Regions from separate parts of the Roseateles sp. NT4 genome, predicted to be linked through region 2. Evidence: riboswitches for the same ligand, from Rfam matches in the RefSeq annotation. Region 2 holds a riboswitch; the other holds the start of a gene.
What was found. A riboswitch is a leader RNA that binds a small molecule or an ion and turns the genes downstream of it on or off. The one in region 2 is predicted to bind cobalamin.

Region 1 (4,149 bases), on a different contig from region 2:
CGAGGCCCGCGGCGTCGGCTATCTTTTCCAGCACTACGCCCTGTTTCCCCACCTCAGCGTGCGCGACAACATCGGCTTCGGCCTGACGAGCTGGCGCCGGCGCCTCAAAGCCGACGACGCGGCGCGCGTGGACGAGCTGATCGAGTCCTTCGGCCTCACAGCCATGGCGGGCAGCAAGCCGGCCACGCTGTCGGGCGGCCAGCAGCAGCGCGTCGCCCTGGCCCGGGCCCTGGCCTGCAATCCGCAGGTGCTGCTGCTGGACGAGCCTTTCGCGGCCCTGCACCCCATGCTGCGCCAGCAACTGCGCGATGAGCTGCGCGCCGTGCGGGAGCGCTGGGGCATCCCGGCCGTCATGATCACCCACGACCTCGACGACGTGGCGGCGCTGGCCAACCGCGCCTATGTCGTCGACGGCGGCCGGATCACGGGCGAGGTCGATCTGGACAAGGGCCAGGGCCGCGAGCTGTTGGACAGCAGCTCGCTGCGGCCCGGGGAACAGCAGCGTCGCGACTTCCTGAAGATGCAGCTGCCATGAACCCCGGCGACCACCCGCTGCTGCAAGGCGAACTGCGCCTGGCAGGCCGGCTGGACGGCCGCTTCTTCGACCTGCTGGCTGCCTTGGCGCTGACCGGCTCGCTGCAGAAGGCCGCGCGTGCGGCCGGCTACAGCTACAAGGGCGCCTGGCTGGTGCTGGACGCCGCTGGCGCGCTGACCCACTCGCCGCTGGTCGAGACGGCCACCGGCGGCCGCGGTGGCGGCGGCACCCAGCTGACCGCTGAGGGTCAGGCCTTGCTCGTCGCGTGGCGCGGCCTACAGTCGCGACTCGCCGCTTTCCTGGGTGAACAGGAAGCCTGGCTCAACGAACAACCGGGGCTCACCGCCCTGCTGAGGAGGATGTCCATGAAGACCACCGCTCGCAACCAGTTTCTCGGCCGCATCGCGGGCGTCAACCCAGGCCCGGCCACGACGACGGTGCGCGTCGCGCTGGACGGCGGCCAGGAGATCACCGCCTCGCTGACGACCCTGGCCGCCCAGGAACTGCAGGTGCAGACCGGCAAGGAGGCCCTGGCCCTGGTGAAGTCCAGCGAGGTCGTGCTGGTGACCGACTTCGGCGGCTACAAGCTGTCGGCCCGCAACCAGCTCGCCGGCACGGTTTCGCGCGTGCAGCGCGGCGCGGTGTCCAGCCTGATCGGCGTGACGCTGCCGGGCGGCGCCGTCGTCACCGCCAGCGTCACCAATGACGCCGTCGATGCGCTGGGCCTGGCCGCCGGCCAGCAGGCCACGGCCGTGTTCAAGGCCCACGCCGTCATGCTGGCCGTGCGCGGCTAGGATGTGCTGGGCGGTTTTGGGAAAGGCTCCGGGGGCCCGACGCCCCGCCCGCCATAATCTTCCCGCCCGCGGTTCTCTGCCTGACGGCAGGGATGAAAAGGGAACGACAGAAGAGCCGTCATCGGCGGCTCATGCTGTGGCTGCCCCCGCAACTGTGATCGGCGAGCTTCGCGCGCCATAGCCACTGGCCTTGTGCCGGGAAGGCGCGCGCGAGGCAGCGACCCGAGAGCCAGGAGACCTGCCGCGCGGCGCATGTTTGTGTCTTGGGGCGGGGTGTCTCCGAGCAAGAACCGCCGCCGCGTGGCGCGTGTTGCTCGGGGCTTGCGCCGCCCGGGTGGCGCCGCCGTGGTGCCTGGTCTTGCCAAGCCTCCGCCTCCTTTTGGAGAGAAGCGCTTGAGCCATCACATCACCGAAGCCCCCGCCACCATGGTCGTCGTCGACATGGTCTGGCCCGATCAATCCAACCACCACGGCACGCTGTTCGGCGGCGCGGCGCTGGCCATGCTGGACCGCATGGCCTTCATCATGGGCAGCAAGGCACTGCGCGGATCGGTCGTCACGGCATCCGTCGGCCAGCTGGACTTCGCCGCGCCGGCGCCATCCGGGCATCTGGTGGAATGCCATGGCACGGTACTCCAGCGAGGCCGCCGCTCCGTCACCGTGCACACACGGCTGATTGCCGAGGACCTGCTCAGCGGCACACGAACCGACTGCCTGAGCGGCGAGTTCGTGATGGTGAGACAGGCCGGCGAGGGGGATGGCGCTGCCGTTGTAGCGCAGGCAGCGTTGCCCGCCGACACGACCTTGGCCTCCGCCCTGGTGGCCGAGATCGTCTTTCCGGGTCACGCCAACCATCGCGGCCTGCTGCATGGCGGGCCGGCCATGGCGTGGATGGCCAAGGCCGGCTTTGTCGCGGCGACACGTCAGGTCCGCCGCACCATCGTCATGGCCGCCAGCGAGAAGCTGGACTTCCGCGCGCCGGCCCATGTGGGCGAACTGGTCGAGGTGACTGCCACCGTGACGGGCGTCGGCCGCCGCTCCGTGCAGGTCCAGGTGGAGATGTGGGCCGAATCGCCCAGCACGGGCGAACGGCGCCACTGCACCTCGGGACGACTGGTTTTCGTGGCGGTTGAGTAATGCGGGCACCGGCGTCCTGGTCAGGGCTGGGACTGGCCACGTCACCCGCCCCCCTAACCCGACAAGCCAGTGCCCACCAGGCCGTTGCTCACCCCCTCAGCCAGGGGGGCTCACATCGTTTCCCCGTGCGGGCGCCCGTGATTTGCGCACTAGCATCCGCGCCTCATTCGTGCTCACTCGCATAGACAGGGAAGTTCAATGGCCAACGCGGCAATCAAGTCATTCATCGTCGGGGCGGCTTCGGCATTTGCCCTGGCTGCACCCGCAGGTGCAGCCACCATCATCCTGCACGACATCGGCGGCGCCGCCCAGGTGACCGGCACGCAGGCCGAGGTGGGCTTCAGGATCGCCGCGAAGTACTGGGAATCGGTCCTCACCAACAACGCCACGATCGAACTGAACGTGGGCTACGGCGGGCTGCCGCCGGGCGTGCTGGGCTCGACCGGCTCCAGCCTGTCCCAGTTCGTGCCCATCTCTGATTACTACAGCGCGCTGAACGCCACCAAGACCAGTGCGCTGGACAACCTGGCCGTGGCCAACCTGTCGCCGCTGAACGGCAATGGCGGCGTGTCGGCCCTGGTGCCGTCCTATCTCTCACCGGCCAACCAGACCGGCATCAACGTCGCCGGCGGCACCCGACTGGCTCCCGACAACGCCATCAACAGTACGCTGGCCCTGACCACGGCCAACGCCAAGGCCCTGGGTGCCAACTTCGGTCCCAGCTTCATCGACGGCACCATCCAGTTCTCCAACCAGTTCGCCTTCGACTTCAACCCGACGGACGGCATCACGGCGGGCAGCTACGACTTCATCGGCGTGGCCATCCACGAGATCGGGCATGCGCTGGGCTTCGTCAGCGGGGCCGACGATTTCGACTACAGCGACGGCTACGCCGGCTCGGTCGACGATGCCTGGTGGAGCTACGGCCTGGACATGTTCCGCTACAGCGCCACCGGCCAGCTGAACTGGGCACCGAACGAGCCCTCCTACTTCTCGTTGGACGGCGGCGCCACGCCGCTGTGGAGCGGTTATTTCTCGACGGGCGAGACCACCGGCGACGGCAACCAGGCCTCGCACTGGAAGGAACCCAACCAGGCCACGCCGTGCAACAACTTCCTGGGCGTCATGAACCCCTACATCTGCGGCGGCAAGATGGATTCGGTCACCGCCCTGGACCTGGCTGCCTTTGATGCCATCGGCTGGAACGTGAACTTCGACGTGCTGGCCAACCCGGCCTACGAGCTGACGACGGCGCAGATCTACGAGCAGTTCGCTGCGCCGGAGCCGGCGACCTGGTCGGTGGCCTTCCTGGGCCTGCTGGCTGCCGGGCTGGTCACGCGCCGCCGCAAGCAGCAAGGCTGAACCCTAGCGCCCTTCTGACGGATCGCCCCGGTTGCAGACCTGCACCGGGGCGATCTTCATGGGGCCGCCGTGTCAGGTGCCCACGGCCACCGCGCGAGTGATCTGCACCTGCACCTCGCCCACGCCCGCAAACACATGCCGCGACTGCTGGCCGATGCGGATGTCGTGCACGCCGGTGATCATGCCGGTCGAGATGACGTCGCCGGCACGCAGGATTTCGCCCTGCTGGGCGCGCTTGTTCAGCGTGAAGGCCAAGGCACCCAAGGGGCCGGGCTTGAGGGCGACCTTGCCGGCGCCGACCGATTGGCCATCGATGAAGGT
Region 2 (4,149 bases):
CTTGCCGCTGCGCTGGCCGCCGACGATGAGTTCGTGTGCGCTCATGGCGCCATTAGAGCGTGGGGGTGAAGCGCAGCGAGATCAGCGCGGTGCGCGGTGCGGACGCATAGCCATAGGCCGTCGAGGTCTCGCGGTCGAAGGCGTTGTCCAGGTTCAGTTGCAGCTTGAGGTCCTTGCGGATCTTGTACTGCGCGTTGAAGTTGACAAGTCCATAGCCGCCCAGCTTGCGCGTGTTGGCGGCGTTGTCAAAGCGTGCGCCCGAAGCCTGCACGCTGCTGCCCAGCACCCAGTCGCCCAGCTCGGTATCGGCGCCGACCGTGGCCAGGCGCTTGGCGCGGCGGGCCAGCAGCAGGCCGGTGCTGGCGTCGATGGGCTTCTGGAAGTCCATGGTGGCGCGCAGGTTCACGAAGCCGGCCTTGGTGTTGCCGGCCAGGGTCACGCCACGCAGGCGGGCCGCCGACACGTTCTGGTAGCAGCCGAAGGCGCTCTGGCAGGTGCCGGCCGCGCCGAAGATGATCAGGTTGCTGACGCGGTTGCGGTAGGCCGTGGCGCTGAACTCGGTGTCGCCGCTGCCGTACTTCAGGCCCAGCTCGACGTTGCGGCCGCGCTCGGCTTCCAGCGGTTTGACGCCGGGCTTGCTGAGGTCGGGGCCGTAGACGGTGCCTTGCTGGTACAGCGTCGGGGCACGGAAGGCATTGCCGATGGAGCCGACGACGCGCAGGCCGGTCACGACTTCATAGCCGGCCAGCAGGGTGCCGGTGTCGACGCTGCCGAACTGGCTGTCGTCGTCATGGCGGGCATGGGCCTGCAGGCTGAAGGCGCCGGCATTGAGCAGATAGCCCGCACCGATGGCGTTGCGGTGGCGCTTGCCGACGCCGGCGGTCACGAGGCCGCTGTTCTCGAGCTTGTCCTCGATGCGCTCGCTCTGGAAGTTGATCTGCTGGCCCTGGCCCAGGGTGTAGGAACCGGTCAGCGCCAGGTTCTTGACCTTGGTGATGGTCAGGTAGGGCGACGGCGTGGTCTCGTAGCGGTCGCGCGACTCGCCATAGCTGAGCTGGGTCTGCAGGGCCGGCATCCACTGCGCCGTCCAGGCCAGACGGGTTGCGTCGGTGTCCTGGATGCTGCGGTCGTCCGCCAGTGGCTTGGACTTGGACGCGTCGTACTGGCCGTTGATGTGGCTGCGGATGGCGATGATCTCGGCGCGATGGCCTTCGGCCAGCTGGGCGCCGACGCGGGCCGTGCCCTGGTATTTGCGCCAGCCGTCGCGGTCGGGCACATAGCTGAAGGAGCCGGGGTAGTCGATGGTGGAGTTGAAGCCGTCGCTCTCCTCGATGGCACCGGTGAAGGCGAAATCGATGATGCCTTGGCTGCCGAACAGGCCGCCATCGGCCTTGTGCGTAGCCTGGGTGCCCAAGGCCACGCCGAAGTCGGCACTGACCTGGCCACCGCCCTTGCGGGTGAAGATCTGCACGACGCCGCCGACGGCGTCGGAGCCGTAGATGGCGCTGGCCGGACCCTTCAGCACTTCGACGCGCTCGACCTGGGACACCGGGATGCCCTGCCAGCTGGCGCCGCCGGTGGACTGCGAGTCCATGCGCACGCCATCGACGAGGACCAGGGTGTGACGCGTGTCCGCGCCGCGCAGGAACAGGCTGGTCGTGGAGGCGGCGCCACCGTTGCGGACCATCTCGGCGCAGCCGTTGTTGCGCAGCAGGTCGGCCACGCTGGCGGCGGCCTGGCGCTCGATGTCGGCGCGGGTGATGACGGTCAGGTCGGCCAGCACCTCGGACAGGCGCTGCGGCGTGCGCGCGGCCGTCGTGACGACGGTATCGAGCTTGTTCTGGGCGTGGGCGGAGGAAGCCAGGGCGGACAGCGCGGCCAGGGCGAGCAGCGACCGACGGGCCGCGAGGAGGGAGTGAGGCATGAAATGAGACGCGAACGAACACCCAGCCGTGCTGACCCCCGCAGCAAGGCTGAAAAACGGCTTCCGCAGAAGCCCCGTCGTTGGCCGGTATCCGGGCTGGTGGACTTACTTCCGACGCCTTCCCGGTGCACGCACCAGTGGCCATGTGGTCGAAAGACAGAAGCTCGAGGGCCTCGTCCACTTACCGTTGCGGGGACAGCTCAGGTTAGATCTGCGGCGCGGCCGCTCGTCCTCCTGATTCCCGTTGAACTGCGGCCGCCATGGAGGCGGGCGCGAGCACCAACGGCGAGCATTCTATCGGGGGTGGCTGGCGGCGGCCGAAGGCTTGTGCGCTTTGGCCGTCTTGGGCGGCGTCAGGTGCGTGACCGGCGGGCTGCTGGCGGGCTGGGCGGGTGGCGGCAGGCTCTGCAGGCCGACGGCCTGGGCGCGCTGGTGCCGGGCCTCGGCCTCGCTGGCCCGGCGTGCCTGGGCCAGGACGGCGGCCTGCCTGGCATCCGCGAAGTGGCGCTCGCGCGCCGCCTTGCTGTCGGCGTTGCTGGGCTGGTCGTATTCGATGTTGCCGGCCGTGCCGCTGCCGGGGCAGGGCGAGTCGCGCAGGTCGCGGCCCTCGGGGCCGCAGCGGTAGACCGCGGCGCTGCGGGTCTGCGTCTGCGCCAGAACCGGCAGTGTGAGTGCAAGAACCAGAACCAGCAGCAGCGGTCTCATGAAGCCGGAGTGTCTACCGGCGGCTCGGGTTTGGGGGGCTTGGGGCGCGGCGGTTTGGCGTGAATTTTGGCCAAGGCCTTGTCCATCTGGCCGCTCAGCATCAGCTCGACGGCGGCGTAGCTCTTCTCGATGCAGTCTTCCACCGCCTGGCGCTCGGCCAGCGGCGGCTTGCGCAGCACATAGTTGGCCACCTCGGCCTTGTGGCCCGGGTGGCCTATCCCCAGGCGCAGCCGCCAGAAGTCGCCGCTGCCGAGCTGGGCCCGCATGTCCCTCAGCCCGTTGTGGCCGCCGTCGCCGCCACCCTTCTTGAACTTCATCTCGCCGGGCGGCAGGTCCAGCTCGTCGTGGATGGCCAGGATCTCCTCCGGCGCGATCTTGAAGAAGCGCGCCAGGGCCGCGACCGACTTGCCCGACAGATTCATATAGGTCATGGGCTCCAGCAACCAGACCGGGCCGCTGGCGCCGGGGGCGTTGTTCACCCGGGCCACCAGGCCGTGATAGGCCTTGTCGGGCTGCAGGCTTGCCTTGAGGCCGCGCGCCAGGCCGTCAATCCACCAGAAACCGGCGTTGTGCCGCGTGTCTTCGTACTCGGCACCCGGATTGCCCAGGCCCACCATCAGCTTGATCATGGGCGCAATCGTAGCTTTCGTGCTCAGCAATGCTGCAGCTACATTCGGCCAGGAAACTTGGCTGCAACAGGAGCGGACCGAATGCAGAACAAGGAATCCAAGAGCAAAAGCAAGACCTGGATCTGGGTGACAGTGGCCGTCATCGGCCTTGCCGCGGCGGTGTGGTGGTGGAAAGGCCGCGGGGGCGAAGGCGCTGCCGACGGGCCGGCTGGTGCGGCGTCCGCCGCCTCCGGGGCCGGCGGCGCAGGCCGCCCGGCTGGCGGGCGTTTCGGCCGCAGCGGGCCGCAGCCGGTCACGGCAGCCGCCGTGCAGAAGCGCGACATGGCCGTCGTCGTCGACGCCATCGGCAGCATCGCCTCGGCCAACACCGCCGTCGTGCGGGCCAAGGTCAGCGGCGAGCTGAAGGCCATCTATTTCCATGAAGGCCAGCCCGTCAAGGCCGGCCAGGTGCTGGCCCTGATCGACCCCAAGCCCTACGAGATTGCCCGCGACCAGGCCCTGGGCACGCTGGCCCGCGACCAGGCCCAGCTGGAAAATGCCCGCGCCGACCTGGCCCGCTACAAGGACCTCGTCAACAAGGACGCCGCGCCGCGCCAGCAGCTGGACACCCAGCAGGCCCTGGTGCGCCAGCTCGAGGCCACGCTGCTGACCGACCAGGCCGCCGTGGACAACGCCAAGCTGCAGCTGTCGTACACGCGCGTGCAGGCGCCCATCGCCGGCCAGGCCGGCCTGAAGCAGGCCGACCTGGGCAACAACGTGACGCCGGGCGACGCCAACGGCCTGCTGACCATCGCCCAGACCCAGCCGGCCGCCGTCGTCTTCGCCGTGCCGGATGCGCGCCTGGCCCGCATCCGCCAGCAGCTCGGCGACAAGCAGCCCCTGCCCGTGCAG

Region 1: another riboswitch for cobalamin. It lies ahead of ACS5PN_RS06430 (acyl-CoA thioesterase); the one in region 2 lies ahead of ACS5PN_RS30680 (TonB-dependent receptor domain-containing protein).

Annotation. Positions count from the first base shown of each region.
Region 1 is NZ_JBPZGZ010000001.1:1,380,729-1,384,877, forward strand. It holds gene ACS5PN_RS06420 (ABC transporter ATP-binding protein) at 1-535, shown strand, start outside; gene ACS5PN_RS06425 (TOBE domain-containing protein) at 532-1,329, shown strand; cobalamin riboswitch at 1,382-1,589, shown strand; gene ACS5PN_RS06430 (acyl-CoA thioesterase) at 1,723-2,466, shown strand; gene ACS5PN_RS06435 (NF038122 family metalloprotease) at 2,665-3,828, shown strand; gene ACS5PN_RS06440 (hypothetical protein) at 3,901-4,149, opposite strand, start outside.
Region 2 is NZ_JBPZGZ010000008.1:129,584-133,732, reverse strand. It holds gene cobU (bifunctional adenosylcobinamide kinase/adenosylcobinamide-phosphate guanylyltransferase) at 1-45, opposite strand, end outside; gene ACS5PN_RS30680 (TonB-dependent receptor domain-containing protein) at 53-1,924, opposite strand; cobalamin riboswitch at 1,990-2,223, opposite strand; gene ACS5PN_RS30675 (hypothetical protein) at 2,219-2,629, opposite strand; gene pth (aminoacyl-tRNA hydrolase) at 2,626-3,258, opposite strand; gene ACS5PN_RS30665 (MdtA/MuxA family multidrug efflux RND transporter periplasmic adaptor subunit) at 3,340-4,149, shown strand, end outside.